DNA from 2 places in the Devosia ginsengisoli genome. Region 2 is predicted to be linked to the other one. Evidence: riboswitches for the same ligand, from Rfam matches in the RefSeq annotation. Region 2 holds a riboswitch; the other holds the start of a gene.
The links. Region 2 has a riboswitch for cobalamin ahead of FPZ08_RS08350 (ABC transporter ATP-binding protein). Riboswitches for the same ligand answer to the same signal wherever they lie in the genome.
Positions count from the first base shown of each region.

Region 1: another riboswitch for cobalamin. It lies ahead of FPZ08_RS00540 (CbtB domain-containing protein); the one in region 2 lies ahead of FPZ08_RS08350 (ABC transporter ATP-binding protein).

Region 1 is NZ_CP042304.1:91,996-107,283, reverse strand. It holds gene FPZ08_RS00570 (cation diffusion facilitator family transporter) at 173-1,066, shown strand; gene FPZ08_RS00565 (hypothetical protein) at 1,182-1,649, shown strand; gene cobO (cob(I)yrinic acid a,c-diamide adenosyltransferase) at 1,849-2,490, opposite strand; gene FPZ08_RS22945 (cobaltochelatase subunit CobN) at 2,487-6,443, opposite strand; gene cobW (cobalamin biosynthesis protein CobW) at 6,447-7,502, opposite strand; gene FPZ08_RS00545 (CbtA family protein) at 7,499-8,266, opposite strand; gene FPZ08_RS00540 (CbtB domain-containing protein) at 8,312-8,494, opposite strand; cobalamin riboswitch at 8,550-8,760, opposite strand; gene FPZ08_RS00535 (hypothetical protein) at 8,781-9,380, opposite strand; gene FPZ08_RS00530 (DUF2164 domain-containing protein) at 9,474-9,728, shown strand; gene FPZ08_RS00525 (DMT family protein) at 9,869-10,165, shown strand; gene aztD (zinc metallochaperone AztD) at 10,319-11,506, opposite strand; gene FPZ08_RS00515 (zinc ABC transporter substrate-binding protein) at 11,743-12,705, opposite strand; gene FPZ08_RS00510 (ATP-binding cassette domain-containing protein) at 12,867-13,670, shown strand; gene FPZ08_RS00505 (metal ABC transporter permease) at 13,893-14,711, shown strand; gene FPZ08_RS00500 (Fur family transcriptional regulator) at 14,701-15,114, shown strand; gene rsmD (16S rRNA (guanine(966)-N(2))-methyltransferase RsmD) at 15,278-15,288, opposite strand, start outside.
Region 2 is NZ_CP042304.1:1,685,055-1,700,342, reverse strand. It holds gene cckA (cell cycle histidine kinase CckA) at 1-1,771, shown strand, start outside; gene FPZ08_RS08405 (DUF2237 family protein) at 1,768-2,163, shown strand; gene FPZ08_RS08400 (hypothetical protein) at 2,294-2,473, opposite strand; gene FPZ08_RS08395 (SRPBCC family protein) at 2,470-2,967, opposite strand; gene FPZ08_RS08390 (ArsR/SmtB family transcription factor) at 2,977-3,330, opposite strand; gene FPZ08_RS08385 (aldo/keto reductase) at 3,390-4,409, opposite strand; gene araD1 (AraD1 family protein) at 4,466-5,461, opposite strand; partial or broken gene recA (recombinase RecA) at 5,744-6,818, shown strand; gene alaS (alanine--tRNA ligase) at 6,995-9,643, shown strand; gene FPZ08_RS08365 (DMT family transporter) at 9,770-10,654, opposite strand; gene FPZ08_RS08360 (DMT family transporter) at 10,736-11,656, opposite strand; gene FPZ08_RS08355 (glycerophosphodiester phosphodiesterase family protein) at 11,755-12,723, opposite strand; cobalamin riboswitch at 12,816-13,031, shown strand; gene FPZ08_RS08350 (ABC transporter ATP-binding protein) at 13,142-13,969, shown strand; gene FPZ08_RS08345 (ABC transporter substrate-binding protein) at 13,974-14,915, shown strand; gene FPZ08_RS08340 (FecCD family ABC transporter permease) at 15,104-15,288, shown strand, end outside.

The DNA.
Region 1 (15,288 bases), 1.6 Mb from region 2:
GCGCGGATTGGTTCTAGGCGGGGGGGAAGCGCGTGGTCAATCAATGGCTTGCGGCAAAGCACGGCCAGATCAGAATGCTTCTGAAAATGATTTGCAAATTCAATGACTTGCCGCTGACGACGCATGGGTCTATGGGCTGGGGACAGCCAAATCGGGGGCCTCTGTCGTGAGCATTACCGCAAACAGAACGCTGGCTATTGCCGGAGCGAGCCTTTTGGTCGGGCTGATCGTGCTCGGGCTGAAATTTCTCGCGTGGTATATTACCGGCTCGATCGCGCTTTATTCCGATGCGCTGGAATCGATCGTCAACGTGGTGACGGCCATTGTGGCGCTGATCGCGGTGCGGCTGGCGCAGAAGCCGGCCGATGCCGCCCTGCCCTATGGCTATCACAAGGCGGAATATTTCTCGGCGGTCATCGTGGGCGTGATGATCATCGTGGCGGCGATCCTGATCTTCCGCGAGGCCGTGCTGGGCTTTTTGGCGCCGGAATTGCCGGAGGCGCCGGTACAGGGGCTGATGGTCAGCGGCGTGGCGACCGTCATCAACGTGATCTGGGCCTTTGTGCTGATCCGGCATGGACGGGCGGTGCGGTCGCCGGCACTGGAGGCCGATGGCAAGCACCTGCTGACCGACGTGGTTTCGACCATCGGCGTGTTGCTGGGGCTGGGGCTGGTGTTTCTGACCGGCTGGGCGGCGCTCGACTCGGTGCTGGCGGGGCTGGTGGCGCTCAATATCCTGTGGTCGGGCTGGGGCGTGATCTGGCAGAGCGTGGGCGGGCTGATGGACGTGGCCGTGCCCAAGGATACGCAGAAGACCATCCGCGAGGTGATCGCCACCAATGCCGACGGGGCGATCGAGGCGCACGACATCCGCACGCGGCAGGCGGGAAAGATGACCTTTATCGATTTTCACCTCGTCGTGCCCGGCGCGATGAGCGTGGACGCGGCGCATGCCATTTGCGATGCGATCGAGGCCAAGCTGCGCGAGGCAGTGAAGGATGTGCAGATCACCATTCATGTGGAGCCGGAGGAGAAGGCCAAGCATGCGGGGATCGTGGTGGTGTGAGGGGGTATTTGGGGGATACCCCCTCCTAGCCTCCCCTGATAGGGGGAGGAATCCGGCTGGTGCCCGGGCAATATCGTGACTTGCAGCGAGGCGCCAACGCAGGCAGGCTTGGGGCATGCGTATCTTTCTTGCCCTCATCTTCGCCCTGATCGCCGCCCCTGCTTTTGCGCAGGGTTGGGAGCATTATGAAAATGGCCGGTTCGGCTATGGCGTGGATATTCCGCCCGGTTTCAGTGACCAGAATTTCAGTGACAATGGCGACGGCGCGAGTTTCGCGGCCGGGGGCAATCCCACCTATCTGACGGTGTGGGGCGGCAACCTCACTGATAGCTTCGAGGACGAAGTAAGCCAGCGCATGGCCTGGGGCGAGTCCGAGGCGTGGAACACGACCTATCAAGCCGTGACGCCGCGCTGGGCCAGTTGGTCGGCGGTCAAGGGGTCGCGCATTCTCTACCAGCGCATAGTGCTGCTATGCGACGGGACGAGCTATGCGGCGTTCCGGATGGAATATTCGGTGACGGATGTATCGGAGATGAATCCGGTGGTGGAGCGGCTGGTGGGGAGTTTGCGGGGGAATTGCTGAGAGCGGCGTTCCAAACTCGGTGTCATCCCCGCGGAGGCGGGGATCCATCCTGAGATAGTTCTGCCATCGTTGGGCGTGGAAACCACTCAGGATGGGCCCCGGCTCAAGGCCGGGGTGACATCGTGGGTGGGGTAGCATCAATGCCACGCCCTCGTGGTTCGACAGGCTCACCATGAGAGCTGTTGAGGCGCAGGTATTGTTAGAACTCGATGCCCTTCTGGGCTTTCACGCCCGCGCGGAAGTGGTGCTTGATTTCGGTCATTTCGGTGACGAGGTCGGCAATGTCGATGATTTCGTCCTTGGCGTTGCGGCCGGTGACGATGACGTGCTTGTCGGCGGGCTTGTTGGCCAGGAACTCGACCACTTCCTCGAGAGGCAGATAGTCGTAGCGCAGGACGATGTTGAGCTCGTCGAGCAGGACCAGCTTGTAGCTGGGGTCCGCGATCAGCGCCTTGGCCTCGTCCCAGGCCTTGCGGGCGGCGGCGAGGTCGCGCTGGCGGTCGGCGACGTCCCAGGTGAAGCCTTCGCCCATGGCGTTGATGGTGACGAGGTCGGGGAATTTGTCGAGCACGTCGCGCTCACCGGTTTCCCATACGCCCTTGACGAATTGCACGACGCCGACCTTGAAGCCGTGGCCGAGGGCGCGAAACACCATGCCGAAGGCGGCGGTGGATTTGCCCTTGCCCTTGCCGGTATGGACGATGAGCAGGCCTTTTTCCTGGGTCTTGGTCGCCAGAATCTTGTTCCGCGCCTCGCGCTTCTTCCGCATCTTTTCGGCGTGATAGGCGTCGCGCTCCGCCTCGGTCATCAGGTCGGTCTTCTTGGCAGGCTTGTCGGTCATTTGGACTCCTCCAGATAGGCGTGGGCGGAATTGGAGCGCGGGGCCCAGAGGCCGCGCTTGATGGCATCGTTGAACTTGGCGATCAGTTCGGCATAGCCGTGGGCATTGGCTCCCTTGAGCCAGTCGCGCACCACATCGTCTTCGACGAAGGCTTCGAAGGCCAGGTCGAAATGGTGGGTCTTGACCGCGCCCGTGGTGGCGGCGAAGGCGAACATGAAATCGACGGTAGCAATGATCTCGAAGGCGCCGCGATAGCCGTGGCGTTGCATGCCAGCGAGCCATTTCGGATTGACCACGCGGGAGCGCATGACGTGGGAGATTTCCTCTTCCAGCGTGCGGATGAGCGGGCGTTCGGGGCGGGAATGGTCGTTGTGGTAGGCGGAAGGTTTTGCGCCGGTGAGGGATTCGGCGACTGCGGAGAGGCCGCCCTCGAACTGGTAGTAATTGTCTGAGTCGAGCAGGTCGTGCTCGCGATTGTCCTGATTGTGGATGACGGCGTCGATATCGGAGAGGCGGGCGGCGAAGCGGTCGCGCTGGGGGGTGCCGGCGTCTTTCGCGCCATAGGCGTATTGGCCCCAATCGAGAGCGCGATTGGCGAGGTCGGATTTGGTGGACCAGGCGCCCGAGTCGATCATGGCATTGAGGCCGGCGCCGTAGGTGCCGGGTTTGGAGCCGAAAATGCGGTGGCCGGCGGCGGCTTCGTCCTGGCCTGAGGCGATGAGGCCGAGGGCGTCTGCGCGCATGGTGGCGGCGATGGGGTTGTCGTCGGTGGGTTCGTCGAGGGCGCCGATGGCGCGGATGGCGCGATCGAACAGGGCGATCTGGGCGGGGAAGGCGTCGCGGAAGAAGCCGGATATGCGCAGGGTGACGTCGACGCGGGGGCGACCGAGCTTGGCCAGCGGGATGATTTCATAGCCGGAGACGCGGAGGGAGCCGGGATCCCAGGTGGGGCGGGCGCCGATCAGCGCCATGGCCTGGGCAATGTCGTCGCCGCCGGTGCGCATGTTGGCGGTGCCCCAGACGGAGAGGGCGACTGCGCGCAGATGATGGCCATGATCCTGCAGGTGGCGGAGGACGAGGCTTTCGGCGGATTTTTTGCCGAGTTCCCAGGCTGATGGCGTGGGGACGGCGCGGGAATCCACCGAATAGAAATTACGGCCGGTGGGCAGCACGTCGAGGCGACCGCGTGAGGGCGCGCCGGAGGGCCCTGGGGCGATGAATTTGCCATCGAGCCCGGCGATGAGGGCGGCGATTTCGGCCGGGCCGGAGGCGGCGAGGCGGGGGCGGATGGTGGATTGTACCGTGGCGAGGACGGCTGCTGTGGCGGTCCAGTCGGGATCGGCCGTCAGCGTGCCATCGACCAACGAGGCAGCCAGATTTTCGAGATGTTCCACCACGTCGCCCAGTGTGCGTGGCTTATCCCCACCCTCATTCCCTCCCCACAAGGGGGAGGGAGGCGATGGGGCCGCAAATTCAGAATTCGTGGAGAGACTCTGAGCGGGCTTCCCTCCCCCTTGTGGGGAGGGAGTGAGGGTGGGGGTTGGCCCGGTCCACGGGGTTCCCAGCTTTGATGTCAGCGGATCGAAGCCGAGCTTGAGGTCATCGGCGAGGGCACGGATGAGGGAAGCCTCCCCTGCCCCGTCGCCGCGGGGGACGCGGGCCAAAGCCACCGCGAGGTCGCGTTCGAGGGTGCCCTCGGGCGATTGGCCGAAGATGTGCAGGCCGTCGCGGATCTGGGCTTCCTTGAGGTCGCAGAGGAAGTTGTCGATCTTGATCAGGGCTTGGGTTACGTCCTCGGGCAGACCGATATCGCGGTCGAGCCTGCTGTCGCTGACAAAATCGAGGATACGGCGCTTGAGGTCGGCGAGGCGGCGGCGGTCCATGCCGGAGGCGGCGTAATATTCATCAAGCAGGGCTTCGAGTTCCCTGAGGGGACCATAGGTTTCGGCGCGGGTGAGCGGGGGCACGAGGTGATCGATGATGACGGCGCCCGCGCGGCGCTTGGCCTGGGTACCTTCGCCGGGATCGTTGACGATGAAGGGATAGAGATGGGGCAGCTGGCCCCAGAGGGCGTCGGGATAGCTGGCTTCATCGAGCGCGGTGGCCTTGCCGGGGAGCCATTCGAGAGTGCCGTGCTTGCCGTTGTGGATGAGGGCATGGGCGCCGAAATCGTGGCGCAGCCAGAGATAGGCGGCGAGATAGGCATGGGGCGGGACGAGGGCCGGGTCGTGATAGGAGGCGGTTTCGTCGAGCTGGTAGCCCCGGGCGGGCTGGAGCAGGATGGCGATATTGCCTGACATGAGCGCGGGGAGGTGGAAGGTGTTGTCGCGGATGAAGGGATCGGTGGTGGGGTCGCCCCAGCGGGTGGTGACTTCGGTGCGGATTTTTTCGGGCAGGGTGGCGAAGAGTTCGGCGTAGCGGGCGAGCGGGAGCGTGGCGGGGGATGAGCCGCGCTGGGGATTGGCGTTGGTGGGGCCGGACTGGAGGGCGGCGATGAGGGTGGCGGCGTCCGTAGGGAAGGCCCCCTCATCCGCCCTTCGGGCACCTTCTCCCACGAGGGGGAGAAGGGGACGGAGCCGATAGATCGTATCCTGCCTTTTCCAATTCCAGGAGCATGCGCAAAGTGGATTCGGGAGCGTCGTAGCCGACGCCGTTGGCGAGGCGGCCGTCGCGGATGGGGTAGTTGGCGAGGACGAGGGCGACGCGGCGGTCGGCGCGGGGGTGGTGCGGAGGCGGGACCAGTTTTTGGCTAGGGTTACGGCGCGGGTGATGCCGGAAGGGTCGGGGGTGTAGGCGGTGAGGGGGACCTGGCAGCGGGTGTGCCAGACGGCGTCGGCCTTGTGGCCGATGATGAGGCCGCCGAGGCGCCCATCGACTTCGGGCATGACGAGGAACATGGCCATGTCCTTGGAGGAGAGGCCCTGGCTATCGGCGCGCCATTGGGCTTCGGAGCGGCCGGACTGGATGAGTTGGATGACCGGAGCGTCTGATGTGGCGAAGGGGTTGGATTTTTCGTCGAGGCTGTCGAGGCCGAGGGCGAAGCCGGTGAGGTTGAAAATCGCCGCGGGCGGGAAGGCCGCGAGGGCGTTCTGCACGAAGCGGGCGCAGGGGGCTTCCTTGAGAGAGGAGACGAGGAGCGGGACCGGGGCGAGGTTTTGCGATTCCAGCTCGGCGATGAGGGCCGTGATGGTGGCGGTGCCGGCGCCTTCGAGGGCGGCGCGGTAGAAGAGGATGGGGATGTGAGGCGGAGTCTTTGTGGGGTACCCCCTCCTAGCCTCCCCCTGATAGGGGGAGGAATCCGGCCGGTGCGTGGGCGGCATTGCAGCGTGGAGCGCGCGCAGGCCGGGCTCGTCGGTCATGCCGGTGGTCGGGTGCCATAGGCCGAAGCGGGCGAAGGGTTGGGGGTGAAGGGTAGAAAGAGCCCCCTCATCCGCCCTTCGGGCACCTTCTCCCTCAAGGGGAGAAGGGGAAGGAGCCGCTAGCTTTACGAATGCTTTGAGGATCGTGTCGGCGTTGTCGGGGCCGCCTGCGGTGAAGAGGCTGTGGAGCCTTGTCCAGTCATCGGGGTGGATGGTGGAGCGGGATTGCAGGATGGGGTCGGGGTTGGCGTCGCCGGGGAGCAGGACGAGCGGAATCTTCCTGTTGGCGCAGAGGGCGGTGAGTTCGTCGACGCCGTATTGGAAATAGGCGGCGCCGCCGATGAGGCGGAGGGTGACGAGGCGTGCATGCGCCACCGTTTTTTCCAGCCAGAGATCGACCGAGAGATTGTTGGAAAGGCGCAATGTGTTGGCGAGGCGGAGTTCATCCTCCCCTGCCCGGTCGGCGGCGCCGGCCAGCATGGCCAGTTCGCTATCGGCCGATGAAGCAAAGACCAGCGCCCCGGGGCGCTGGTTGAGATCGATGGCTTCGCCTTCCTGCTGGATGGCGCCGGCCTGGGCGGAGAGGAGGTGCATGGGTCAGGCGGCGAGCGCCGCGGCTTTCTGCAGGCTCTGGGTGATGGCGGCGCGGTCGAGCGGCTGTTCGCCGATGACGACCAGGGCCGTGTCGCGGATTTCGCCGTCCTTCCAGGGGCGGTCGAAATAGGCGGTGACGCGCGGGCCGACGGCCTGGATGGCGAGGCGCGCGGCGGCGCCGGGGACGGCGGCGAAGCCTTTCAAGCGGAGCACGTCGTGGTCGCGGATGGTCTGCTCGATTACGGCGAGGAGGTCGTCCTTGCTGTTCACGCTGGGGATGCGGATGGAGAAGCTGTCGAAATCGTCGTGCTCGTGGGTCTGGTCGCCGTGCTCCAGCTCGTGGTGGCTGGGGCGGTTGGCGATGTCGTCCTCGCTGCCCATGCCCATGCCGAGCAGAGCCGCGATATCGACATGGCCGTTGCGGGCGCGGATGAGGCCGACGCCGGGGCGCATTTCGGCGCGGAGATTGGCTTCGACCTTGTCGAGGGTGGCGTCGTCGACGAGGTCAGCCTTGTTGACGACGACGAGGTCGGCCACGGAGAGCTGGTCTTCGAAGAGTTCGCCGAGCGGCGTTTCGTGGTCGAGCATTTCGTCCTGGCGGCGCTGGGCATCGACGGCGGCTTCGTCGGAGGCGAAGCGGCCTTCAGCCAGGGCCGAGGCATCGGCGACGGTGACGACGCCATCGATAGTGACCTGGGCCTTGATTTCGGGCCAGTTGAAGGCGCGGATCAGTGGCTGGGGTAGCGCGAGGCCCGAGGTTTCGATGACAATGTGATCGAACTTTTCCGGGCGGGCGAGCAAAGCCTGCATGGTGGGGATGAACTCGTCGGCCACGGTGCAGCAGATGCAGCCATTGGAGAGCTCGACCATATCCTCTTCGCGGCAGGTTTCGTCGCCGCAGCCGGCGAGGATATCCTTGTCGACGCCGAGATCACCGAATTCGTTGATGATCAGGGCAATGCGCTTGCCCTTGGGGGCATGGGCCAGCAGGTGCCGGACGAGGGTGGTCTTGCCGGCGCCGAGGAAGCCGGTGATGACGGTGGTGGGGATCTTGGTCATGCGGTGGCTCCTGCCGGGACGGTGGCGCTGCGCGCCGCAAACACATCGTTGAGCTTGCCGAAGACGGTGCCGAGGATGAGCCAGAAGACCAGCGAGGTGCCCAGGGTGATCGCCGCGAATTCGGTGGCGAGGTGGGCCGGGACGGCGCTGGGCTCATCGGGCGCGGCGGGGGCGCCGATGATGTGGGGAATGGCGACCAGCGCGATGGCGACGGCAAAGGCCCAGCCGGCGCGGGTCTTGGCCAGCAACAGGCAGGCAGCGCCGGTGGACAGCGCCGTGCCGACCCACCAGACCTGGCGGGCGGCCAGATCGGCGGCGGGCATGCCGGGCAGTTCGGGGGCGAGGCCATAGGCCGGGGCCAACGAGAAGGTGACGAAACCGGCAATGCCCCAGAGGAAACCATTGGCGAAGGTGATGGGCAGGCCAGCAAACATCGAGACGGCGCCGATGACCAGCGCGAAGCCGGCGGCGGCTAGGACGGTGGCGAGGGTTGTATAGGCGGTGCGCTCGAAGCCATCTGCCGGGGCCCATTCTTCGGGCTCGGCTTCGGTGGCGGCGACGGCATCGTGCGTGTGGTCGGCAGTGCCTTCGGCGTGTTCGTGGTCGGCCGCGACGGCTTCGGCGCCGTGGCTGTGGCCGCCTTCACCCTCGAAGGTCTCGGCGTGGAGAATCAGCGGGGTGACACGGAAATGCTGGATGGCGGCCGTGATGAGGCCAGCACAAAGGGCTGCGAGAAGCGCAGCGGCAAACAGATTGCGGATCATGATTTTTCTCTCGGTTCACGGGCGCTTAAAAAGCGCCAGCCTGCCTCAGTGGCAGGGGAAGCCCATGGCGTGGCGGGTGTCGTGGGCGCCGTTATGCAGGCGGAAATCGCCGGCAAAGCCGGTGCCGACCAGAAGGGTCAGCCCGAGCAGAAGCGCCAGCGAACTGGCAATGATGCGCTGGGAAATCGAGAGAGACTGGAGGCCAGTCGAGGTGGTCGTCGTATTCATGTGGCACCCTCCGTGCACGAATAGAATGGGCTCTTCGCCCGGCTGTTCAGTGGGACTGATCCCAAGGGTGTCGGCAGGTCTCCTGGCTCACGGTGGAGATAGCGCCCTCGCCTTCCCGGCTTTCGCCAGTGGCATATCGAGGACGCGCACCGCTTACAGTTGCGGGGGCAGCCACGGTTTTGCGCCCTGATGGGTACGTCGCACCGTGTTCCCTTTTGATCCCCTTGCCACAACGGACGCGGGGAACCAACACAGGTCCAGAGTTACCCCTGTGGAGGGGTCGGGGTCAATCGCGGAAATCAGGATGCGGATAGCCGATGGACATGGCGTAGACCGTTACCGGCATCTGGGCCAGCAGCGGATCGTCGGAGGACAGCTCCTTGTCGCCCATGGCGGGCATGGTATCGACGCCGACGGGGGCCTCGCCCGGGTCGAAAAGCAGGTTGAGGTGGCAGCCACCGGGCAGGCCGGACAGGGCGCCGGTCTCGAAGCCGGCGGAGCCGGCATAGTCCCAGCCGAAGCCGAGCAGGGTGAATACCTCGCCGTTGAGGGCCTCGATTTCGGCCAGTGACTGACCGATGCGGACGCCGCCGGGCGCGGTCATGGTGGCGGGCAGTTCGATATAGCTGGGGCTGGTCAGGCCATCCTCGTCCCACCAGACGAATTGCAGGGTTTTGTCGGGATTGTCGGGAAAGACCGTGGTGGCCAGCATTTCGCTGCCTTCCGGGCCGGGCACGATGTCGGTGACGACATTTTCGGCGCCGTAGAGCGCGATGAGGCGGGCTTCTGAACTGTCGATGGCGAAGGCGCCTTCGCAGGCGACCTGCTCGGCCAGCGCCGGCGTGGCAAATGCCATTGCTACGAAAAATGAGGCGCGGGCAAGCATGATTTTCTCCTCGGTGGCTCAGTTTTCCCTGGTGGGGCCGGCAGGCGCAATCAGCGACTCGCGCTATGAACGGGACCTGAAGGAGACGCCGCCATGAAGCCGATCAAGTTCGACAAAGAGGAAACCAAGGCCATTGTGGGGGAAATCCAGGACTATTTCCGCGAGGAACTGGACCAGCAGATCGGCTCGATTCCGGCGGAAATGCTGATGATGTTCTTCGTCGACAAGATGGGCGCCTATTTCTATAACCGCGGCATCTATGACGCGCAGGCGCTGATCCGCGAGCGGATGGACAGCCTGACCGACGATATTTTCGGGCTGGAGCAGCCGACCAAGCATCTGCGCTGAAAATCCCGCTTCCGCGAAAGCACGGCGACCGGTAAAGGCGCGGCCGGGATGGACCCGGTTTCCCGTTTTCGGAGGAAGCCTTGGGCTTCAATGTCGCCACGCTGGCACCCATCGGGCTGCTGATCGCGTCCAATGTCTTCATGACTTTTGCCTGGTATGGGCACCTGAAATTTCCCGGCGCGGCGCTGTGGGTGGTGGTGCTGGCGAGCTGGGGCATCGCCTTTTTCGAATATTGGCTGGCCGTGCCGGCCAACCGCATCGGCTATGGCACCTTTTCGGGCGCAGAGCTCAAGACCATCCAGGAAGTGATCTCGCTCTCGGTCTTCGTGCTGTTCGCGGTGTTCTACCTGGGCGAGAAGTTCACCTGGAACCACGGCATCGGCTTCGCCATGATCGCGCTGGGGGCGTTTTTCATCTTCAAGGGGCCGCTGAAGTAGGCAGCCGCCCTGGTTTTTTGGCGGATACCCCCTCCTAGCCTCCCCCTGATAGGGGGAGGAACAGATCGGGGATCTGGCACTATGTTGCCCCACCACTGCGCGGCTCCCCCCTATCAGGGGGAGGTTGGGAGGGGGTATCCGCTTCGCAAAGAGCTAGTGCTCGGTGCCTGAGCCGCCGACCGCCACGATGTTATACGGCGCCCCGGCGACCGGGATGGTGCCGGTTTCGGTGAAGGTGGCGATGTCGATCAGGTGGACCTGGCTCTGGTTCGGATCGGTGACCGCCACGACGTCGCCAGCCACGGCGATGCGGGGGCGCGGCAGGTTCCAGTCGCCGTCCATGGAATAGGGTGCTGTGATGGTCACCGATTGAACGATCTCGCCCTTCAGCACGTCGAGTTGGCGAAGCTGGCCGTCTTCGGTGAAGACATAGGCGAATTTCGGCCGGACGGGATCGGCGGCGAAGTGGACGCGGCGGGTCGGCAGGTCGATGAGGCGGAACGGATTTTCGGCTGAGGGATCGATGGTGACGAGTTTGTCGGCGCCGTAATTGCCGAGGAAATATTGCAGGCCCACGCCGCCCAGGAGCGTGGTGGACTTGCCGTCGGGCAGGCCGGCATAGGGCAGAAGGGTGATTTCGGGGACGCCGGAACCGGTGACGACAAGCAGGCCCTCGGCGCAGGCGATGGCCAGCATGTTGCCGGATGAGGCTTCGCCATGCAGGTCCGGGCAGGCATGGAGATCGCCGACCACAGCGCCTGATGCGTCGAGGACGTTGACGCCGATGGGGAGAGCGGTGGGATCGGCCGGATTAGGGACGGAGACGATGGTGTAGTCGCCCCAGGGGACGGCAACGCCATGGTGTGGGGCGCCGCTGTCGAATTCGGTGGGGACGAGGTCGCCGCCAGCGAGCCAGTCGGTTTCGCTGACGATGCGGGTCTTGCCTTCGGCGTCGAAGAACAGGGCGATCTTGCCGCCATGTTCGACGAAATGGACGGGCTTTTCGCCGGCAATGGCGGCTTCGATCAGGGTTGGATCGGTGATGTCGATATCACCGTGATCGCCATGATCGTGGATGTGGATGCCGGAGGCGATGGCCGAGACCTGGTTGCCGGCGCCCTGCACGGCATAGACGGCTTCGGCCGAATGGGTGGCGTAAAGCACGGCGGGGCTGGCCAGCGGGAAAGTGGCGAGCGTGTCGCCGGTGGCCAGATCGAGGGCGGTCACGCTGGGTTCGGCGTGATCGGCGATGAAGAGGCGCCAGGCCGAGATGTCATCGGCGAAAGCGGGGGTGGTGAGCGCAGTGGCGGCAAGGAAGGGGATGAGGAAGCGAGCGTGCATTGTGTCTCCGATATGTTAGCACGTTACGTTGGGAGGTGTTTGTGAGGCGAAGCTGAGTCTTTGCCGGATACCCCCTCCTAGCCTCCCCCTGATAAGGGGGAGGAACAGATCGGGGATGGGGCAACATGTTGCTCGTCCCCGGATCGTCACGCCCGGGCTTGAACCGAGGGCGATGATCAGGCGCCTCGCGGGTCAAGCCCGAGGGTGACGGGCGCTGGGTGGGGTCGCCGTGAGAGCTAGTTCAGGCAATCTGCCAAGTTGGTGGCCAATCCCCGCAGGAGGTTGGGATAGAGGTCGACGCCTTCGGTCAGGGCGCCGCCTTCGGGGTCTAGCACGCCGGACTTTGCTGCGCTGCCTTCGGTGATGGCGGCGATGATGGTGGGCTCGAAATTGGGTTCGGCGAAGACGCAGGTGGCGCCGAGTTCGGCCACCTTGGCCTTCAGCTCGTCGATGCGGGCGGCGCCGGGCATGACGTCGGGCGTGACGGTGACCGAGCCGGCCAAAGTCAAGCCGAAGCGGGCTTCGAAATACTGATAGGCATCGTGGAACACGATGAAGGGCTTGTCGGCGACGGGGGCCAGGGTGGCGGCGAGCTCGGCTTCGAGTTCATCGAGCTTGACCAGCTCGGCTTCGGCATTGGCCTGGTAGATGGTGGCGTTGCCGGGATCGGCCTCGGCCAGGGTGGTAGCGATCTGGGTGACCATCAGCTTGGCATTTTCCGGGTCGAGCCAGAAATGCATGTCGCCTTCGCCATGCTCGTCATGGGCGTGGTCATGGTCTTCGTGATCGTGACCTTCGTGATCCTCGTGGTCATGACCCTCGCCTTCGTGGGAATGGGCTTCGAAGGCACCGCCTTCGCGAACGGGCAGCAGGGTGATGCCGGGGGAATCAGCCAGTTCGACCACGGTGGCGCCGGTGGCCAGGGTATCGAGGGCGTCGGCCAGGAAAAGCTCCATGCCATGGCCGGTCCAGAACACGATATCGGCGGCTTCGAGGGCGCCGGCATCGGAGGGCTTGAGGGCATAGGTGTGGGGCGAGGCCGAGCCCTTGACGATGAGGGTCGGCTCGCCCACGCCGGCCATGACTGATGCGACGAGGGAATGGACCGGCTTGATGGAGGCCACGACGCTGGGCGCCGCCATGGCCGTGGTGGTGAGGAGCGCCGTGGCCAGCAGGGCGAAGGGGGCGAGCAGTTTCATCGGCGACCTCGTGATATGTTATGTTATTACGCTTGCCGCAGTGTTATGCTATAACGTATTGGAGTGGGTCAAGGGGTGGCGGCGGGTTTTTCACAAAGCTCGACACCCCCCCCCCCGGCCCCTCCCTCAAGGGGGAGGGGAGAGATGGAGCCGATAGATTTATGGATGCCATGGCACCGAAAGAGACACTGATCACATTGGCCAATGCTGGTGTGAAACGTGGTGGGCGGACATTGGTCAGCGGCGTGGACCTGACGATTGCGCGCGGCGAGATCGTGACATTGATCGGGCCGAACGGGTCGGGCAAATCGACCACGGCCAAGCTGGCGACGGGCGTGCTGAAGCCGAGTACCGGGGCCGTGACGCGGAAGCCGGGGCTGCGCATCGGCTATGTACCGCAGAAGCTAAGCATCGACTGGACGCTGCCGCTGACGGTAGAGCGGCTGATGACGCTGACCGGGCGGCATGCGCCTGACGCTATCGACGCGGCTTTGGAGGCGGTGGGGGCACGGCGGCTGCTCAAGGCGGCGGTGCAGGAGCTGTCGGGCGGGGAATTCCAGCGGGTGCTGTTTGCGCGGGCAATGATCCGCAAGCCGGACCTGCTGGTGCTGGACGAGCCTGTGCAAGGCGTCGATTTTTCCGGGGAAGTGGCGCTGTATGAATTGGTGCGGCAAATCCGCGATACGACGCGGAGCGGCATATTGATGATTTCACATGACCTGCATGTTGTGATGGCGGAGACCGATACGGTGATCTGCCTGAACGGACATGTCTGCTGCCGGGGGACGCCGAGCGCGGTGAAGAGCAGTCCGGAATATCTCAAGCTGTTCGGGGAGCGGGCGGCGCATACGCTGGCGATCTATGAGCACCATCACGACCATGAGCATCATGACGATGGGTGTGTGGTGCCGGAGGGGCATGAGCACGGGCATCATCACCACGAGGGGCACGACCATGGGCATTGAGGTTTTGGTGGGGTTCGACACCCCCTCCCTAGCTTTGCTACGGCCCGTTGGGCCTAGCGACGCTACCCTCCCCTCAGGGGGAGGGTGACTTCGAGAGCGTGGCACCGACTTGCCGGGCCCACCGAATTCACCTCCCCCCTTGAGGGGGAGGCAAGCACAGCTTGGCGCGCAGCGCCTAGCGGCGCTCGGAGGGGGTGCTGCGCGCGCTGGAGACCGCTTATTATGTTCGGTGACTACTTCTCGCGCGCCCTGATCGCGGGTATCGGGCTGGCGCTGGTGGCGGGGCCGCTGGGCTGTTTTGTCGTCTGGCGGCGGATGGCGTATTTCGGGGATACGATGGCGCATTCGGCACTGCTGGGCGTGGCGCTCAGCATCATTCTGTCGATGAACATGACGCTGGGCGTGTTCGCGGTGGCAGCTTTGGTGGCGGGGGCGCTGATCGTGCTGCAGCGGCAGGCGACGCTGTCGACCGATGCGCTGTTGGGGATCCTTAGCCATTCGACGCTGGCGGTAGGGCTGGTGCTGGTGGGCTTTTTGACCACTGTGCGCATCGACCTGATGGGGTTTCTGTTCGGGGATATTCTGGCCGTTTCGGTGGAGGATATCGTCATCATCTATGGCGGCGGGGTGGCTATTCTCGCCATCCTGATCCTCGCGTGGCGGCCGCTGCTGGCGTCGACAGTGAGCCCGGAACTGGCGGAGGCCGAAGGGCTGCGGCCGGAGGCGAGCCGGCTGGTGCTGATGATCTTGATGGCGTCGGTCATCGCCATTGCCATGAAACTGGTAGGCGTGCTGCTCATCACGTCGCTCCTGATCATTCCGGCGGCGACGGCGCGGCGGTTGAGCGCGACGCCGGAAATGATGGCTGTTGTGGCGGCGGTGCTGGGGGCTATTGCTGTGGTCGGCGGGCTGTTTGGATCACGAACGTGGGATACCGCTTCGGGGCCCTCGATTGTGGTCATGGCCCTGGTCATATTTCTAGTGTCGCTGGCGGTTCCCGTCACGCGGCTGTTCGGCAGGAGAGAAACCCATGGCGCATAGTCACGATGTTCCCGGCGACCTGACCCGCAATCAGGGGCTGGTGCTGGGGGCGCTCAACCATTCGGTGGGGCCGCTGAGCGCCTATGACATTCTCGACAGGCTGCGGGCGGACGGGTTGCGGGCGCCACTGCAGGTGTATCGGGCGCTGGACAAGCTGGTGGAGCGCGGGCTGGCGCATCGGCTGGAGTCGCTCAATGCCTTCGTGGCCTGTGCGGATGAGCATTGCCACCGCAAGGGGCTGATCGCCTTCGCGATCTGCGAGGGCTGCGGCAAGGTGGATGAATTCGCCGATGCTGTCATCGAGGAGCGGCTGGGCGACTGGGCCGGCGCCAAGGGCTTCAAGGTGGAGCGGACGACGATGGAGATCCGCGGGAAGTGCGCGGTGTGCTTGAAGGCGGCTTAGTGCCACGCCCTCCCCGCCCGCGATGTCATCCCGGCCTTGAGCCGGGATCCATCCTGAGATGGCGGATGTGTGCAGTGACTGACTGGACCACCTTGCGGCTGTGCGGCGATCTCGATATGGGCCCCGCGGCTCAAGGCCGGGGTGACACCGCGTTTGTGGGTGGTCAGGAGGCAT
Region 2 (15,288 bases):
TTCCGACCTGGTGCGCGGCGATGGCGCGACCCTGCTCATGCGCGGGCGTGGCGATGGCGAGATCGGCACCGAGATCATCGATATCGACCTGGTGCGCCGCAACGGCACCAGCTTTCCGGTGCGCCTGCTGCATCGCGCCGCCCGCCTCGCCGATGGCGAACTGGGCGAGACCCGCACCCTCGTCCTCGACAAATCCAAGGCGCCCGACACCGAAGAGGCCCTGCGCGCCGCCGAAGTGCGCTTCTCGCGCTTCTTCAACGATACGCCCTTCGCCATCGCCACGCTGGACGGGGAAGGGCGGATCATCCGCACCAATGCCCCCTTCGGCCGCATCTTCAAATGGGCGGGCGAGGAAAAGAGCCTCGAACTCCAGCCGCTCAGCGAATTGATCGGCGAGGGGAGCCGCGAGAAATTCGGTCGCGCCATCGCCGATGCCGCCGCCCATCTGTCCGAGGTCGAGCCGGTCGATGCGCTGCTCAGCGCCGAGGGCGATCACGCCGTGCGGCTCTACCTGTCCTCGTCGGAAATGAGCAGCGGCTCGCCCGAGCAGGTCAATGTCTATGCCCTCGACATGACCGACCAGCGCAAGCTCGAAGCCCAGTTCGCCCAGAGCCAGAAAATGCAGGCCGTGGGCCAGCTTGCCGGCGGCGTGGCGCATGATTTCAATAATCTGCTGACCGCCATTATCGGCTTTTCCGACCTGCTGCTGCTCAAGCACAAGCCGGGCGATCCTAGCTTCAGCGAGCTGATGCAGATCAAGCAGAATGCCAATCGCGCCGCGGGCCTCACCCGCCAGCTGCTGGCCTTCTCGCGCCGGCAGACCCTGCGCCCGCAGGTGCTGGAACTGCCGCTGATCGTCGATGACCTCACGGTCCTGCTCAAGCGCATGATCGGCGAGAAGAATACGCTCGGCGTCGAACATGGCCGCAATATCTGGCCGGTCCGGGCCGATGTGGTGCAGCTCGAACAGGTCATCATCAACCTAGTGGTCAACGCCCGCGACGCCATGACCAATGGCGGCGCCATCACCATCCGCACCTCCAATGTCGAGCGCTCCGAGGCCGAGCGGCTGAATTTCGAAGGCATGGTGCCGGCCGATTACGTGCTGATCGACGTGCAGGACACCGGCACCGGCATGAGCCCGGAAGTGCTGCAGAAGATTTTCGAGCCCTTCTTCACCACCAAGGAACTGGGCAAGGGCACGGGCCTGGGCCTCTCCACCGTCTACGGCATCGTCAAGCAGACCGAGGGCTATATCTATCCGGTCTCCGTGGTCGGCGTGGGCACCACGTTCAAGATTTTCCTGCCGCGCCATGTCGCCAGCGCTGCCGAACAGGCTGCCAAGGTCGCCGCCGCCGCCGCGCCGGTGCGCGATCTCACCGGCCACGAACGCATCCTTCTGGTGGATGACGAGGAGAGCGTGCGTGCCTTTTCGGCCCGCGCTCTGCGCGCCACCGGATATGAGGTTTTCGAGGCCGATGGCGGCGAGGAAGCCCTTGAAATCCTCGAGGATGAAGATTTCAACATCGACCTGATGATATCTGATGTGGCCATGCCCGAAATGGATGGCCCGACGCTGCTGAAACATATTCGCGAGCGCATGCCCGATCTCAAGGTGATCTTCGTTTCCGGCTATGCCGAGGAAAGCGTGCGCCGCGATATCGAGGACGACCAGAGCGTCGAATTCCTGCCCAAGCCGTATTCGCTCGACCAGATCAATACCAAGGTCAAGGAAGTGCTGCAGATGGTGGGCAAGAGCGACCTCAATTGAACGTCCATGGGCGCTTCGAAGGGCCGGCCGAGCTCAACGTGCTCGGCGAGCCGCTCAGCCCCTGTTCCAGCGACCCGCTGACCGGCTTCTTCCGCACCGGCTATTGCGCCGCCGGCCCGGATAATGCGGCGGTGCATCTGGTCTGCATCGAAGCCACCGACGAGTTCCTCGCCTATTCCGCCTCGGTCGGCAACGACCTCTCGACCCCCATGCCGCAATTCGCCTTTCCCGGCCTCGTCGCCGGCAACCGCTGGTGCCTCGTCGCCCAGCGCTGGTGGCAGGCCCACCAGGCCGGCAAAGCCCCGCGCGTGTTCCTGCGCTCCACCAACCAGGCCGTGCTCGGCCTCATCCCGCTGGATGTCCTTAAGGCCTATGCGCTGGATTTGAACTGAGGCATCGAAATTCCAAAGCCCTCATGGTGAGCCTGTCGAACCACGAGGGCGGGCGAGTGGAGTTATCGTGCCACGCCCTCATGGTTCGACAGGCCACCATGAGGGCTGCTGCGCGCTTCGTGGCAGCCGACTACCGCCCCTTTACCAGCCGCGCCAGCGCCACGCCCAGCCCGGCAAGCGCCACCACAAAGAACGTCCACTGCAGCACCGCCAGGAACGTGCTCGGCGCCTCGGCGGAAAAGAAAATCGTATAGCCCAGCCACGCGGCCACCGCGGCACAGATTATTGCCGAAATACGCGGATCGTTCATGCCTGCCCCTTTCCCAGTTCCGCCAGCACCGTATCCAGCTTGCTGTAGCCGAACTCCATGCCATCGGCCATCGGCGTTGCCAGCGCCCCGTCGCGGGCCTCTTTCGACGAATAGTTGAGCGTATTGACCAGCGTCGTCCGTCCGCTCTTCTCGTCGAAAATGAGCGTCGATACGGTCTCCCCGCCGGTCCAGTCATCATCGAACACTTCGGCGCTGACCAGCCGTTCGACCGGGTGGATTTCCCTGACCACGCCGCCCATGCCCATCACATAGCCGCTGGGCGCCTTCCATTCGTAGCGGTATTTGCCGCCCACCTTGGCGTCGAATTCGCAGACCGTCATGATCCAGCCGTCGGCGCCGTTGAGCCAGCGGCGGATCAGTGCCGGCTGGGTGTAGCAGGCGAAGACCAGGTGCCGGGGCGCATCGAACTGCCTGGTGATCACGATCTGCGTGTCTTCAGGCGTGGTTACGGTCAGGGGGCCGCCAAAGGCCATGTCGATCTCCTAATTGTTTTTGCCCGCCATGGCTTCGAGTTTCTTCAGCTCGTCGAGCAGGTCATCGAGCTGCCCGAACTGCTTTTCCCAGAATTTGCGGTATTCGATCAGCCAGCCTGTCGCTTCAGCCAATGGTGCGGCTTCCAGCTTGCAGGGCCGGCGCTGGGCGTCGCGACCGCGCGAGATCAGTCCGGCATTCTCAAGCACTTTGAGATGCTTGGAAATGGCCGGCTGGCTCATGGCGAAGGGTTCGGCCAGTTCCATCACCGAGGCTTCCCCCTGCGCCAGGCGCGCCAGAATGGCTCGCCGCGTCGGATCGGCAAGCGCCTGGAAGGTGGCATCAAGGGCGGCTGGCGTCGGCATAGGAATAACTTTCAGGTTCTAGAACCGTCCGGTTATATTGCTCTCCTGTCGCGGAGTCGTCAAGCCACGCCGCCGGGAATGGGCGTTCCCGGCGCCAGCAGGCCCTTGGCGGCCAAAGTTGTCCAGAGATCGCCGGGCACTTTCACATCCCACCAGTCGAGAATGCCGTCCAACTCGGCCGGCGAGCGCGGCCCGGGCAGCACGTTGCAGACAGCCGGATGGGTCAGCGGAAATTGCAGAGCCGCAGCGGGCAGGGGCACGCCAAATTCGCGGCACACCGCCTCGATGGCCCTGACCTTGCTGACGATCTCGTCCGGCGCCTTGGCATAGTTGAACTTGTCGCCGCCCACGAGAATCCCCGAATTGAATGGGCCACCGATCACCACCGAGGCGCCGCGCTCGATACAGGTGGTCATGAACGGGGTGAGCGAGGTCTGTTCCAGCAGCGTATAGCGCCCGGCCAGCAGGAACACGTCCCAGTCGCCCAGCGCGAAGGCGTCCATCAGCACCGGCCACTCATTGACGCCCAGCCCGATGGCCTTGACCACGCCGGCATCGCGCAATTCGCGCAGGGCCTTGTAGCCCCCATTGGCCAACTGCGCCCAAAGCGGCTTGTTGCCCTCGACACCATGCGTCGCCACGCCGATATCGTGGACATAGAGGATGTCGATGCGGTGGATGCCCAGCCGCTGCCGGCTGTCCTCGAACGAGCGCATGATCCCGTCATAGGAATAGTCATAGGCCTGGTTGAAGGGCAGGGGATCAATCCAGTTGCCCTTGTCCTGCTCGGCGGCACTGACGGGCTTGAGCAGCCTCCCCACCTTGCTCGACAGCACCACACCGTCCCGTCGTTCCCGCAGCGCATCGCCCACCAGATGCTCGGAGCGGCCCAGCCCATATTGCGGGGCGGTATCGACATAGTTGATGCCCATATCGAGCGCATGGCCGACCGTGGCACGGGCCTGTTCGGCCGGAACGGCGGAGAAAATGCCGGCCAGCGAAGCGCAGCCCAGCCCCAGCGTCGTCACCTCAAGATCGGTGCGGCCGATGCGGCGCTTTTCGAACTCGCGAGCAGTCATGTCATCCCTCCAGCAGGCGGTGGGATAACTGACATGTTAGTTGCCTGGCTTCAAGCTCAATAGACGTTGCCGACGATGACGGGGTGCTCGGTTTCCACCCGCACCGGGTTGCGCAGGGCCATGCCGAACTGGGCTTCCTCGATTTCGAAAATGTCGTCCGGCTGGGTCTTGATGCCATCGGCAAAGCTCAGCGTCGCCGTGCCGAACATATGCACATGCACATCGCCCGGATTGCGGAACAGGTCATACTTGAAGTGGTGATATTCCAGGTTGGCGATGGTGTGGCTCATATTGTCCTCACCTGACAGGAACGGCTTTTCCCACAATACCTTGCCATCACGCCAGATGCGCGACTGGCCCTCGATATGGCCGGGCAGGTCGCCGACGCGCAGTTCCGGCCCGAAGGCGCAGGCACGGAGCTTGGAATGGGCCAGGTAGAGATAGTTCACCCGCTCGGTCACATGGTCGGAAAATTCATTGGCCAGCGCGAAGCCCAGCCGGCGCGGCTGGCCATTTTGGTCGATCACATAGATGCCGGCAATTTCGGGCTCCTCGCCCGCATCCAGCGCAAAGCCGGGCGAGGGGATGGGGTGGCCGGGATTGACCACTGAATAGCCGTTGCCCTTGTAGAACCATTCCGGCTGCACGCCCTTGAGCCCGTCGGCCGGCTTGCCGCCTTCCAGGCCCATGCGGAACATCTTCATCGAGTCGGTCAGCCCTTCCTCGGTCTTGGTGCCGTTGGACTTGTGCATGGCGTCGCGCGTCGCGGCCGAGCCGAGATGGGTCAGGCCCGTGCCGGTGACATAGAGATGGGCCGGATCGGGATGGTCGATCGGCGCCAGCATGCGGCCCTCGGCCAGCAGGGCCGCCCGGTCCACTTCGGCGCCGAGCCCCTTTTCGGCGATCAGCGCCCCAAGGCCGCCATGCCGCGACAGCGCGCTCAGCGCCAGTTCGTGGACGCTCGTGGCGTCATTGACGATGCGGGCGACGCCATTGTCGACGGCGCCGACCGCGCGCTCGCCATTGGCATCGAAAAACTGGATCAGGTTCATGGCGCGGCTCCTCAACTCTCTGCCGGCATAAAGCGCAACCGAACGCGACGTGGCAAGTCAAAAATCATACTTATTGGGCGGGGCCGCCGATTCACGCATCGCGCGCGTCGATGCTAACAGTCTGCTAACGAATTCGACCTGTATGCGAATGCGAATGTTCTCATTTTGTCCCTTGACGGATTTGGAACAATATGAGAACAAATAGCGGACATTCAGGACAGAACCACCGGCGGTGTCAGCGCGTTGCGCAGCCTCCCAGAGCATGGAATAAGGAGAGATCAGATGGCTAGTGCGCCGCTTCGTATTGTTGAAGGTGGATCGATGGATAAGGACAAGGCTCTTGCCGCGGCGCTCAGCCAGATCGAGCGCAATTTCGGCAAGGGCTCGATCATGCGCCTTGGCGAAGCGTCGGCCATCGAGGTCGAGATCGATCTCCACCGGTTCGCTCGGTCTCGATATCGCTTTGGGCATTGGCGGCCTGCCAAAGGGCCGTATCGTCGAGATTTTCGGACCGGAAAGCTCGGGCAAGACCACGCTGGCTTTGCATGTTATCGCCGAAGCCCAGAAGGCTGGCGGCATCTGCGCCTTTGTCGATGCCGAGCATGCACTCGACCCGGTCTATGCTCGCAAGCTGGGCGTCAATGTCGATGACCTCTTGATTTCCCAGCCCGATGCCGGCGAGCAGGCGCTCGAAATTACCGACACCCTGGTCCGTTCCGGCGCCATCGACGTGCTGGTGGTCGATTCGGTTGCTGCGCTCACCCCGCGCGCCGAACTCGAAGGGGAAATGGGCGATTCGCTGCCGGGCCTGCAGGCGCGGCTGATGAGCCAGGCCATGCGCAAGCTGACCTCGTCGATCTCCAAGTCCAAGTGCCTAGTCATCTTCATCAACCAGATCCGCATGAAGATCGGCGTGATGTACGGCTCGCCCGAAACCACGACGGGCGGCAATGCGCTCAAGTTCTACGCCTCGGTGCGACTCGATATCCGCCGTATCGGCGCCCTCAAGGACCGCGAGGAAATCGTCGGCAACCAGACCCGCGTGAAGGTGGTCAAGAACAAGCTGGCCCCGCCATTCCGCCAGGTCGAGTTCGACATCATGTATGGCGAAGGCATTTCCAAGACCGGCGAATTGCTCGATCTGGGCGTCAAGTCGGGCATTGTCGAAAAGTCCGGCGCCTGGTTCTCCTGGGACAGCCAGCGGCTGGGGCAGGGTCGCGAGAATGCCCGGCAGTTCCTCAAGGATAATCCCACGGTCGCCGATACGATCGAGCAGGGTGTGCGCGAAAGCTCGGGCCTGCTTGGCGAAGTATTGCTGGTGGCCGGCGGCGACGACAATACGTCCGACGACGACTGAGTTCCTCCCTCCCATGCAGGGAATCTCGAGGCATCGCGCAAGCGGTGCCTCTTTTCTTTGCCGATCATCCGCAAGGGTGCCGCAATGCTGGACAGGGCGGCAAGCTGCACGATAGAAAGCCTGCCGACCTGTTCTGCGGCGCAACGGCGCCAGTTTCCGCAATGAAAGCCTTCTAGATGACCAGCGTAAACGACCTTCGTTCGAGCTTTGTCGACTACTTTGCCCGCAATGGTCACCACGCTGTGGCGTCGAGCCCGCTTGTGCCGCGGAACGATCCGACGCTGATGTTCACCAATTCGGGCATGGTGCAGTTCAAGAACACCTTTACCGGTGTCGAGAAGCGCCCCTATTCGCGCGCCACCACGGCGCAGAAATGCGTGCGCGCCGGCGGCAAGCACAATGACCTCGACAATGTCGGCTTCACCGCGCGGCACCATACCTTCTTCGAGATGCTCGGCAATTTCTCGTTCGGCGACTATTTCAAGGACCACGCCATCGAGCTGGCCTGGAACCTGCTGACCAAGGATTGGGGCCTGCCCAAGGACAAGCTCATGGTCACCGTCTACCAGGACGATGACGAGGCGCTGGAGCTGTGGAAGAAGATTGCCGGCCTGTCCGAGGATCGCATTGTGCGGCTCGGCGCCAAGTCGAATTTCTGGCAGATGGGCGATACCGGTCCCTGCGGTCCGTGCTCGGAAATCTTCTACGACCATGGCGAGCATATCTGGGGTGGCCCGCCGGGCTCGCCCGAGGAAGATGGCGACCGCTGGATCGAGATCTGGAACCTCGTCTTCATGCAGTATGAGCAGCATGGCGACGGCTCCCGCAACGGCCTGCCGCACCCTTCGATCGATACCGGCATGGGCCTGGAGCGCATCGCCGCCGTCATGCAGGGCGTGCACGACAATTACGATATCGACCTGTTCAAGGCGCTGATCGGGGCCGCCGCCGCGGCGACCGGCGTCGATAGCAATGGCGAAGGCAATCGCAGCCTGCGCGTCATTGCCGATCATCTGCGCTCGATGAGCTTCCTCATTGCCGAGGGCGTGCTGCCCTCCAATGAAGGCCGCGGCTATGTGCTGCGCCGCATCATGCGCCGCGCCATGCGCCACGCCACCCTGCTCGGGGCCAACGAGCCGGTCATCCACAAGCTGGTGCCGACGCTGGTGCGCGAAATGGGCCAGGCCTATCCCGAGCTCAGCCGCGGCGAGGCGATGATTACCGAGACCGTGCTGCTGGAGGAAGGCCGCTTCCTCAAGACGCTGGGCCGCGGTCTGCAGCTGCTGTCCGACGAGACGCGGGACATGGGCGAAGGCGCGGTGCTTGCCGGCGCCAGTGCCTTCAAGCTCTACGACACCTACGGCTTCCCGCTCGACCTGACCCAGGATGCCCTGCGCAGCCGCGGCATCACCGTGGATCAGCCCGGCTTCGACGCTGCCATGGCGGCGCAGAAGGCCGAGGCCCGCAAGAGCTGGTCCGGCTCGGGCGAGGCGGCGACGGATACGGTGTGGTATGGCCTGGCCGACAAGCTCGGCCCCACCGAATTCCTCGGCTACGAAACCGAAACGGCCGAGGGCGAGGTCACGGCCCTGCTCAGGGATGGCAAGGAAGTCGCCTCGCTGGCCAGCGGCGAGGAAGGCTTTGCCGTGCTCAACCAGACGCCGTTTTACGGCGAAAGCGGCGGCCAGGTCGGCGATACCGGTCGGCTGACCGGCGAGGGCCTGGTGGCCGATGTCAGCGACACGCAGAAGCATCACGGCGTCTTCGCGCATAAGGTTGTGGTCACCGAGGGCAGCCTCAAAGTCGGCCAGCCGGTGACGCTGGTGGTCGATCATGAGCGCCGCTCGTCGATCCGCGCCAACCATTCCGCCACCCATCTGCTGCACGAGGCCCTGCGCATCGTGCTGGGCGACCATGTCGCGCAGAAGGGTTCGATGGTTTCGGCCGACCGCCTGCGCTTCGATTTCGTCCACACCAAGCCGATGTCCGAACAGGAAATGGCCGAGGTGGAAGACATCGCCAATGCCATCGTCTTGCAGAATACTCCGGTCGAAACCCGGCTGATGGGCGTCGAGGAAGCCAAGGAATCGGGTGCGCGCGCCCTGTTTGGCGAGAAATACGGCGATGAGGTGCGCGTGGTCGCCATGGGCGAACCCACCGGCAATAGCCTGGGATGGTCGGTGGAACTCTGCGGCGGCACGCATGTGCGCCGCACCGGCGATATCGGCCTAGTCTCCATCGTGGCGGAAAGCGCCGTGGGTGCCGGCGTGCGCCGCATCGAGGCCCTGACGGGCAAAGCAGCCCGCCATCGCGGCAATACCAATGTCGCCATCGTCGATGCCGCGGCCGGCTTGCTCCGGTCGGGCAGCCATGAAGTGCTCGACCGCATTTCGGCCCTGCAGGACAATATCAAGAAGATCGAGCGTGAGCTGACCGATGCCCGCAAGAAGCTGGCCCTTGGTGGCGGCGCCGGGTCGGGCGCCTCCGCGTCGGCCGACGAAAGCGTCAACGGGGTCACCTATGTCGGCCGCACCGTGGAAGGCATTCCCGCCAGGGACGTGAAGGGCCTGGTCGATACCGAGAAAAAGCGTATCGGCTCAGGCGTCGTGACGGTCGTGCTGAGGGGCGATGACGGCAAGGGCACGGTAGCCATCGGCGTCACCGACGACCTGACAGCACGCTATGCCGCCGGCAACCTGATCAAGCTGGCCACGGCCGCGCTTGGCGGGCAGGGCGGTGGCGGAAGGCCGGACATGGCGCAAGGCGGCGGGCCAGATGGCGGCAAGGCCGCCGAGGCGATTGCGGCGGTTCGCGCGGCGCTGTAACCGGAATCTTCCGGAGACCTCATCCTGAGCTCGTCGAAGGACGAGGTCGGGTGAGTGGAGGCTTGAGTGCCCACGACCTCGTGGTTCGACAAGCTCACCATGAGGTCTACTGGAAGATGACGGTCCTCACAGCCCCGTTCTGAAGAAGAACAGCCGCGGCTTCCAGACGATTTTCAGTTTCTCGGTCAGCACATTGGCCAGTCCTGCCGCGAGCACGATGACCAGGCCGATCACGGCGACATAGTCGGGGTATTCGCCGAAGAACAGCGCCCCGAACACGATGGCCCAGATCAGCTGGCTATACTGCACCGGCGCCACCAGATTGGCCGGCGAGCGCTTGGCAGCCGAGATCAGCAGCAGGCCGCCGGTCCCACCCAAGAGGCCAATGCCGAGGAATACCGCCATCTGCTCCAGCGACGGCAGCACGAAAAACGGGATCATCAGCAGCCCGTTGATGATGCCCGAATACAGCACCTGCAGGCCCACCAGGCTCACGCGCCGCTCCCTGGGCGCGACATGGCGCAGGATGATGGTGGTGATGCCGCCGAGAAAGACGCTGAAGAAAATTGCGAGATGCCCCAGTTGCAGGTCGCGCACGCCGGGGCGGATGACCAGCACGACGCCGAGAAAGCTGATAATCAGCAGCAGCCAGCGATGGGCGGCCACATGTTCCTTGAGCACCAGCACGCCGAGCAGGGTCACCACGATCGGCGTCAGGAAGCCGATGGCATAGACGTCGGCAAACGGAATGTGGGTGAAGGCAAACATCACGCAGGCCGTGCTGGTGATGGCGGTGGCGCAGCGCAGATGCACCAGCCAGGGATGTTGCAGCTTGTAGAGATCGCGCCAGCGCTCGCCGCGCTTGGTCAGCATGACGGGAATGATGGAGAGGCTCGTGGTGAAAAACGCGATCTCGAACACCGACATGGCCGGGCCGGTGGCCTTGATGAGGGCGTCGGCGACGGAAAAGCTGGCATAGGCCAGAAACGCGAAGAGGACGCCGACCGGCATCGAAATATCCAGGAAATAGAAAGGACTCGAAAGACTGGCCGTACCATACAAGCGATGCGGCGGGCCGTCGACGGGATCGAACTATATTTCGGGACCCTGCACTTCGGTAATGTTGCTGGGCGGGCCGGGTCGCACAGCGCGATATTCGGCAAAGCGGCCGGCAATGCGCGCCCGTGCGCCATCCACGAAGACGTTGACGAGGCCGGACAGGACCACGACGGCAAGCCCGATATAGGCCAATAGGTCCGGATATTCGAAGTAGAAGAAGGCGCCCAGCCCGATGGCCCAGACGATCTGCACATACTGGATGGGGGCGACCTGGCTGGCCGGGGCATTGCGGGTGGCTGATATCAGCAGAATATGGCCCAGGCCGACCAGGCTCCCCGAAGCGGCCAGCAGGCCGAATTGCTGCAGCGTGGGCATGACGAAGGTGGGCACCATCAGGACCGCGTTGACGACGATCACATAGATCGCCGGCAGGGCGATCAGGCTCACCCGCTTCTCGGTCGGGGCTATGACGCGCAAAATCGTGGTGGTCGAGGCGCCGAAGACGGCGCAGAGCAGGGCGGTCAGGTGGCCGAATTCCAGTTCGCGAAAGCCGGGCCGCACCACCAGCATGACACCGACAAAGCCCAGGGTGAGCATGGACCAGCGCACGATATCGACGTGTTCCCGCAGGATGAGCACCGACATCACGGTGATGAAGAGCGGCATCATGAAGACCAGCGAATAGGTCTCGGCGAAGGGAATGGTGGTGAAGGACACCGTGACCAGGATCGACGAGGCCACCCCGGTAAACGAGCGCAGGTGGACCAGCCCAGGATGCCTGAGGCGGAAGCTGTCGCGCCAGTGTTCGCCTTTCGGCTTGGCAAAGGCGGCCGGGATGAGACTGAAGACGGCGATGAAGAAGCCGATCTCGAAGACGGAGAGGCTCTGGCCGAAACCCTTGATGATGGCGTCGCCACACGAATAGACCGAATAGGCGACAACTGCATACAACACGCCGACCGGCATGACACATCCAGAAAAACGAGGGCTGCGGGCAATGGAGCGACCCTAGTGGGCGCCAGGCATTCCGTCGATGGAAATTGTGTCGCGGCCTATTGCTGCACGGCCGGCGCGATGATTTCGATGCGGTTGGTCCAGATATAGCCTTCGAAACTGTCCGGCACCTGCGCCAGCTGGTCCAGCGTGTCGATGCCGGCTGTGCCGGGATCACCGGCATCGTAAGGTCCGAGCAGGATCACCTGGCTGCCGGCCTTGCGGATACGCTCGAGGAACAGGTTGGGCCAGCCCCAGACAAAGGGCGCCACATTGACCGGCAGCATGACCTTGGTGTTGCGGCAGGCCTCGGGCATGTAGCCGGTCCAGCCCAGGCCCTCATATTGCAGCAGGCAATCGACCAGGCCGCGGCGTGACCAGACGGCGAGACCGTCAATCTGGCCGGCCGCCTGATAGGTCGGCTCGTCCCCGCCATAGGCGCCCCAGACGGCGTGGCGCCATTCGGGACGTTCGTCGACAAGAGCCGCCAGCATGTCGCCTTCGCGCGCCTCCCGGCTCTTGAAATTGACCAGGAATTGCCGGTCCGGCATGGCCGACAGCACTTCCTTGAGCTCGGGCATCTGACCCACGCCGGTGCCGCGCAGCGGGAAGGTGGCGCCGCCATCGGCGGTGTAGCCGTAGCCGATGTCGAGCGTCTTGAGATAGGCCATGTCATGGCTTCGGGTCTCGCCCGTGCCCTCGGTGCGGCAATCGATGGTCCAGTCATGCAGCACGGCAAACTGGCCGTCGGTGGTCGGATGCACATCGAGCTCGACAATGTCGGCGCCGGCAGCGAAAGCGGCCTGCATCGAGGCAATGGTGTTCTCGATATATTGGTGCTCGGGCGGATAGATGCGCTCGGAGGTGCAGGTGTCATTCTCCAGGCCTTCACGGTTGAAGGTCTGGTGAATGCCGCGATGGGCGATCAGCGTCACTTGCGGCTCGGCGGGCGGCGCCACACGCCAGCTGGCGTTGAACACATAGATGCCCGCTGCCAGCACCAGCAATGCCAGCAGAATTCGCCGCAACCAACGCATCACGATTCCCCCAAATGCCCCGGCCGCAGAATTGGCAGGTAATGAGTTTGAAATGTGGCGCCTTGCCAGGGACCGGCGAATCCCGCATCACTCTGAGTGATGGTTCCGGCCGCCCCTCTCGGGCGGCGGGATTAAAAGGGAACACGGTGCGACGTACCCATCAGGGCGCAAGACCGTGGCTGCCCCCGCAACTGTGAGCGGATAGCGACACCGGGAATTACCACTGGCCGAATGGCTGGGAAGGTCCGGCGCCGCAGCGACCCGCGAGCCAGGAGACCTGCCGTCATCCTTTCCTTTCAACCCGGCCGGGGTGTGCCGCGGGAGACGATGATGACCAGTTGCCGCGACATCGCTGCTATTCCGCTGCTCGGATCGCCCGTGCCCTCCTGCCAGACGGCGGAGGTTGCCCATGGCATCCGGCGGCATTTCGGCTGACCGCTTCACCGGCGCGCATCCGGCGCGGCTCGAACTCATCGACCTCAGCTGGGGCGTCGGCTTGGGTGATCCCATTGTGGGGCCGCTGTCCCTGGCGGTCGAGCCGGGCCAGATGCTGGCTCTGGTCGGTCCCAATGGCGCGGGCAAGTCCAGCCTGTTGCGCTGTCTTTATCGCTACCATCGGCCATCCACCGGCATGGTCCGCCTCGATGGGCAGGATATCTGGTCGCTGCCCGGCAAGGCCGTGGCCAGGCGTATCGCCACGGTTTTGCAGGAACAGGCCTCAGATTTCGGCCTCACTGTCGCTGAAATCGTCGAGCTGGGCCTGACGCCGCATCGCGGCGGCTGGGGCACGGATCGGGGCGACTACGATTCCGTCGAAGCCGTGCTTGATCTGATGGAGCTGACCCATCTGGCGCCGCGCGACCTTGCCACTTTGTCCGGCGGCGAGCGGCAAAGGGTGATGATTGCCCGAGCCTTGCTGCAGAAACCTGATCTTCTGATTCTGGACGAGCCGACCAATCACCTCGACATCAGGCACCAGCTCGAAGTGCTCGATCTGCTCGGGCGGCTGGCCTGCACCGTCATCGTTTCGCTGCACGATCTGGCGCTGGCCTCGGCTCATGCCGACCGGGTGCTACTGCTCGATGGGGGCCGTGTTGCCGCCCTCGGTGCGCCGGCCGAAGCGCTCACCCAATCCACCATTCGCGCGGCCTTTGCCGTCGAAACCCTGCTCGACGCCCATCCGGCCACCGGAAGGCCGCGTCTCAGCTTCTACCTCCCCAACCAGATCCAGGAGTGATCTCATGCGCCTCGTTCTTGCCATGGCCGCGCTGGCGGCCGCCAGCTCTACGGCTCTTGCCGCCGGCTATCCGGTGACCGTGCAGAGCTGCAATCGCGACGTGACCTTCGAGTCCGCCCCGCAGCGCGCCGTCTCCAACGACGTCAATCTCACCGAGATGATGCTGGCCCTGGGCCTCACCGACCACATGGCCGGCTATACCGGCGTTTCGAGCTGGAAGACGCTGGACGAGACGTTGCGCGAAGGCGTGGCCGAATTGCCGGAGCTGTCGCCGGAATATCCGAGCAAGGAAGTGCTGCTCGGCGCCGATGCCGATTTCTATTTTGCCGGCTGGAACTATGGCATGCGCGTCGGCGGCGAGGTGACCCCCGAGACGCTGGCAGAATTCGATATTGCCGTCTACGAACTGACCGAGAGCTGCATCCACATCATGGACAAGCCCAAGGCCTCCATGGATGATCTCTACAGTGACCTGCTCAATCTCGGCGCCATCTTCGATGTTGCCGATCGGGCCACGGCGCTGGTCGGCGGTTATAAGCAGGAGCTGGCCGATTTCCAGGCCACGCTGCCACTGCTCGAAGCGCCGGTGCCGGTCTTCGTCTATGACTCGGGCGAGGACAAGCCGTTCACCGCCGGGCGCTTCGCCATTCCCACCGCGCTGATCGAGGCGGCGGGCGGCGTCAATATCATGGACGACGTGCAGTCGAGCTGGGTCGAGATCGGCTGGGAACCGGTGATCGAGCGCAATCCGGAGGTGATCGTCATCGTCAACTATGGCGAAGTGACCGCTGAGCAGAAGATCGATTTCATGAAGTCCAACCCGGCCTTTGCGTCCATTCCGGCGGTGGCCAATGACCGCTTCGTGGTGCTCGAATATGTCGAGGCGACGCCCGGCCCGCGCAATATCGCGGCGGTAAAGCGCCTCGCAACAGCCTTCCGGGAGTAGGGTCTTGTCGCACCGCCACCTCGCCACCGGCCGCCGCCACGCGGCTGCTCACTGGATGCCGGTTCTCATCGGGGGGCTGGCCATCCTGCTCGTCGTCACCATGTCGGTGGCAACAGGGGCCGGGGCGGTGCCCATTCCCGTCGAAACAGTCTGGCGCATCATCGCGTCCAAGCTCATGCCCGGCAGCGTTGTCGTGGACTGGTCGTCCGGCCGCGAGGCCATCGTCTGGGAGGTGCGCCTTCCGCGCATCGTGCTGGGGGGCCGTTGTCGGGGCCAGCCTCGCCGTCGTCGGGGCGGCCCTGCAATCGGTCACGCGCAACCCGTTGGCCGATCCGCATCTGCTGGGCATTTCATCCGGCGCCGGTTTCGGGGC